DNA from 2 places in the Uliginosibacterium silvisoli genome. Region 2 is predicted to be linked to the other one. Evidence: riboswitches for the same ligand, from Rfam matches in the RefSeq annotation. Region 2 holds a riboswitch; the other holds the start of a gene.

Region 1 (2,195 bases), 120 kb from region 2:
CGCCGACGTTGACGAAGAGGCTGCCCTTGCCGATGGTGAAGGGCTCGAGGCCGGAGAGACGCTGGCGGATTTCGATGTCGGGCAGTACGCGGGGCTTGATGCTGGCCACTACATCAGCCACGGCCTTGATGTGCGCAGGCGTGGTGCCGCAGCAGCCGCCGACGATGTTGAGGAAGCCGGACTCGGCCCATTCCTTGATGTCACCCGCGAGTTGCTCGGGCGTTTCGTCGTAGCCGGTCGGTGCCAGCGGATTCGGCAGACCCGCATTCGGGTGAGCGGAGATGTAGGTGCCGCTGATGCCGGAAATCTCGGCGACGTACTGGCGCAGCTCCTTGGCACCCAGCGCGCAGTTGAGGCCGAAGGAAATCGGCTTGGCATGCGCGAGCGAGTTCCAGAAGGCGGTGGCCGTCTGGCCCGACAGCGTGCGGCCCGAGGCATCGGTGATGGTGCCCGAGATCATGATGGGCAGCGTGCGGCCGAGATCCGCGAACAGCTTCTGCACGGCATACACGGCGACCTTGGCGTTGAGCGTGTCGAACACGGTCTCGATCAGCAGCAGGTCGGCGCCGCCTTCCATGAGGCCCTTGGCGGACTGGTAGTAGTCGTCGGCGAGCGCTTCGAAACTGATGTTGCGGAAGCCGGGGTCGTTCACGTCCGGGGAGATCGACAGGGTGCGCGAGGTCGGGCCAATGACGCCGGCACAGAAGCGCGGCTTGGCGGGATTCTTCGCCGTGTATTCGTCGCATAGCTGGCGCACGAGGCGCGCGCCTTCGACGTTCAATTCATAGGCGATGTCTTCGAGCCCGTACTCGGCTTGCGACACGCGCGTGGCGTTGAAGGTGTTGGTCTCGATGATGTCGGCGCCAGCGTCGAGGTACTCGCTGTGCACCTCGGCGATGACCTCGGGCTTGGTCAGCACCAGCAGGTCGTTGTTGCCCTTGAGGTCGCGATTGAAATCCGCGAAGCGCGCGCCACGATAGTCCGCTTCGCCCAGCTTGTACTGCTGGATCATGGTGCCCATGCCGCCATCGAGGATGAGGATGCGGTCTTTAAGGAGGGCTTGGATTTCGGCTGTGCGGTCGGCTTGCATGGTTCTCTTTCGGTACGGGCGAGCGCCGCGTTGAACGTGAGAACTTGGACCGTCATGCCCGCGAAAGCGGGAATCCAGCGACGTTGATAGGGGGCGCGAAAGTCACTGGATTCCCGCTTTCGCGGGAATGAGGGTAGCGGGCTTGCCCGTACTCACCATCCAGCGCGAACGCATGAAGCGGTGAGCGCCGTTGAATCAGGCCGTCGCAGCAGGGCGGCGGTTTCCGAGCCTGGGACCACACGAACGGGGTCTCGCAGCGCTCCTCGGAAGGTCTCGCATTATAAGTGGCGGGGCAGGCATTGACCAGCCGGCCCCGATGGGTTTCAGCCGCCGAAACCCGCCGCCAGATTGCGCAGCATGAGGTTGGCCACGCCTTGCGCGTTCTCGTCTTCGAGCTGGGCGAGCCTGGTAACGATGCGTTGCTGATCGATCTTGCTCTCGTCCTGCGAGAGCTTGAACTTGGCCTCGACCTGCAGGGGCTCGAGCGCGAAGCAGTGGATGTAGTTGAGCATGCGGGCGCGCCCTTCCCGACTCAGGTGGCCCGGCTGGCCCGTGTCTTCGAAGGTGCTGGCGAGCGTGTCGAGCAAGGCCTGTGCGTCGTCGCCGCTGCGCACGTGGACGCGGCAGCGCAGGTGCACGACGGCGTAGTTCCAGGTCGGTACCGAGGCCTCCTGGTACCAGCCCGGCGAGATGTAGCTGTGCGGGCCGTTGAAGACGACCAGCACTTCCGCGCCATCACCGAGCGCCGCGCTGTGTGGGTTGGCGCGGGCAACATGCGCGGCGAACCAGTTCTTGCCGGCAGCCTCATCGAGTACGACGGGGGCGTGTGTGACGATCGGTGCGCCCTCGACGCTGCTGATCAGCATGGCGAACGGGGCTGCCGTGATCAGCTCGCGAATGATGTCCGGATTCGTCTCGACGAAGCGTGGGGGTGTGTAGAGCATGGCTGCGCGAGGAGATCAGCAGGACATGTTCGAGCTGCATTCACCCCGGCGCACCGTGCGCGATGCCGTGCGGTGGACGACGCCATTGCGGAAATACACGTTGAAGCGCACGTATTCACCGGGGCCGCCCGTGGTGTCCGTATTCCATTCCCACACATCCT
Region 2 (2,195 bases):
TGGTCGTCACGAAGATGTCGGCCTTGTCAGCCGCATATTCCATGGTCACGACGCGGTAGCCTTCCATGGCGGCCTGGAGCGCGCAGATCGGGTCGATTTCGGTGACCCAGACTTGCGCCGACAGTGCGCGCAGCGCCTGTGCCGAGCCCTTGCCCACGTCGCCATAGCCAGCGACCACGGCGATCTTGCCGGCGATCATGACGTCGGTAGCGCGCTTGATGCCGTCAACCAGCGATTCGCGGCAGCCATACAGGTTGTCGAACTTGGACTTGGTGACCGAGTCGTTGACGTTGATGGCCGGGAACTTGAGGTCGCCGCGCTGATGCATCTGGTACAGGCGATGCACGCCGGTGGTGGTCTCTTCGGTCACGCCCTTGATCTGCGCAAGGCGCGTCGAGTACCAGGTCGGGTCCGTCGCGACCTTGGCCTTGATGGCGGCAAACAGGATGGTCTCTTCTTCCGACTTCGGATCGGCGACAACAGACAGATCCTTCTCGGCCTTGGCACCAAGGTGCAGCAGCAGGGTCGCGTCGCCGCCGTCGTCGAGGATCATGTTGGAGTAGCCACCGTCAGCCCATTCGAAGATGCGGTGCGTGTAGTCCCAGTAGTCGACGAGGGTTTCGCCCTTGACGGCGAAGACGGGGATCTGCGCAGCAGCGATGGCAGCAGCGGCGTGATCCTGTGTCGAGAAGATGTTGCACGATGCCCAGCGCACTTCGGCGCCCAGTGCCGTCAGCGTCTCGATGAGCACGGCGGTCTGGATGGTCATGTGCAACGAGCCGGTGATGCGCGCGCCCTTGAGCGGCTGAGTCTTCGCGAACTCTTCGCGAATGGCCATCAGGCCCGGCATTTCGGTTTCGGCGATCTTGATCTCTTTGCGGCCCCAGTCGGCCAGCTTCAGATCGGCAATGACGTAATCATTGAAAGATGGATTTGCCACAGCGTTCATTGTTAGCTCCTTGAACGTATGGCCGGAGGGAGAGGTGTGCACTTCTCACCGTCTTCCCGTGTCCGGCACGGTTGAACAGGTGAGCGCAGTTGAATCTTGCCGGCCTCATTGAGCAAACTCATTGAGCAAATAAACTGCCGGGTTCCGAGCCTGGAATGCCTGAACGACATCTCGCAGCGCCCCTCGGAGAGATGCGGATTATACGGAGAAAGTGCCCGGCTGGCACCCCCGGAGTACCCCTGCCTGGCGGCGCCAAGCTGGCCCGCTGGGCTGACGGAATGCAGGGCGCTATAGTCGCGAGCTGCAGAACGTTGCCCAGCGCCCCTAATCCCGGAGTTTTTCGTGACAGACCCCGATTACGATCAAGACAACACTACACACAGCCATCTGGCATCTCCGACCGGCCCCGCAGAGCTGGTTGTCGAAGTAGACACGAGCCTCGAAGAACGCGTAGCGCTTTTGCGCGCAAGCGGCGCACGCTTGAAGCCGACCGGGGAAAGCGGCCTGCGCCCGCAGAACCTGCTGGTCATGCTGCTGTGCTGGGCCGTGATCGGCGGGGGCATCAGCCAGCTCAAAACCTGGCCAATGCTCGGCATGGTGATCATCCTCGCGGGCGTCCTCGTCACGGTCTTGTTGGCCAGCCGCCAGCGCTTCCTGCTGCTGGCGCGCAAGACGGCTGCGCAATATCGCATCGCCGTGCAGCCCGACGGGCTCTTCCTGACGAGCGACAACGGCGATAGCCGCATTCCGTGGTCTGCCGTAGAGAGCATCGAATCGCGTGTGCAGGTAACCCTGATTTTCCTGCGCAACTATCACGGCCTGTCCATCCCGCATCGCTGCTTCGCCAGCGAAGCAGCACGCGAGGAGTTTGTCGCAGCGCTCGGACAGCACGCAACGACAGCCACACATGTGACCGCTGCCCCGGTCGCGGTCGAGCCCACGCAAACCTCGTTCTTCCGCCCCCTCGTCGACAACCTGCTCGCAGGCCTGCTGCTGCTCTGCCTGCGGCGTAGCGCGACGCGTCACCTGCACGCATCAGTGCCACAGCTGGTGGGGCTGGTGACCATCCCCATCCTCGCAGGATTGGCGAGCGACCTGCTGCGCGCGGGCCTGGACGGCAGCTTCAATGGCTACGCCTTGACCGGCAGCCTGTATGGCCCACCCTGGCTGCTGCTGGCTGCGTGGCTTGCCGCACGCATTGCCGACAATCCATCGACCGCCTTGCGCGCCGCAGTCGGCGTGCAGG

Evidence for each region. Region 2 has a riboswitch for S-adenosylhomocysteine ahead of ahcY (adenosylhomocysteinase). Riboswitches for the same ligand answer to the same signal wherever they lie in the genome.
Region 1: it holds a riboswitch for S-adenosylhomocysteine, as region 2 does, so the genes downstream of both, metH (methionine synthase) here and ahcY (adenosylhomocysteinase) in region 2, are expected to answer to the same signal.

The regions. Positions count from the first base shown of each region.
Region 1 covers NZ_JAYXHS010000001.1:555,646-557,840, reverse strand. Annotated here, with positions in the region: gene metH (methionine synthase) at 1-1,090, opposite strand, end outside; S-adenosyl-L-homocysteine riboswitch at 1,266-1,361, opposite strand; gene VVD49_RS02595 (FMN-binding negative transcriptional regulator) at 1,414-2,034, opposite strand; gene VVD49_RS02590 (hypothetical protein) at 2,050-2,195, opposite strand, start outside.
Region 2 covers NZ_JAYXHS010000001.1:434,636-436,830, forward strand. Annotated here, with positions in the region: gene ahcY (adenosylhomocysteinase) at 1-949, opposite strand, end outside; S-adenosyl-L-homocysteine riboswitch at 1,024-1,140, opposite strand; gene VVD49_RS02065 (C13 family peptidase) at 1,292-2,195, shown strand, end outside.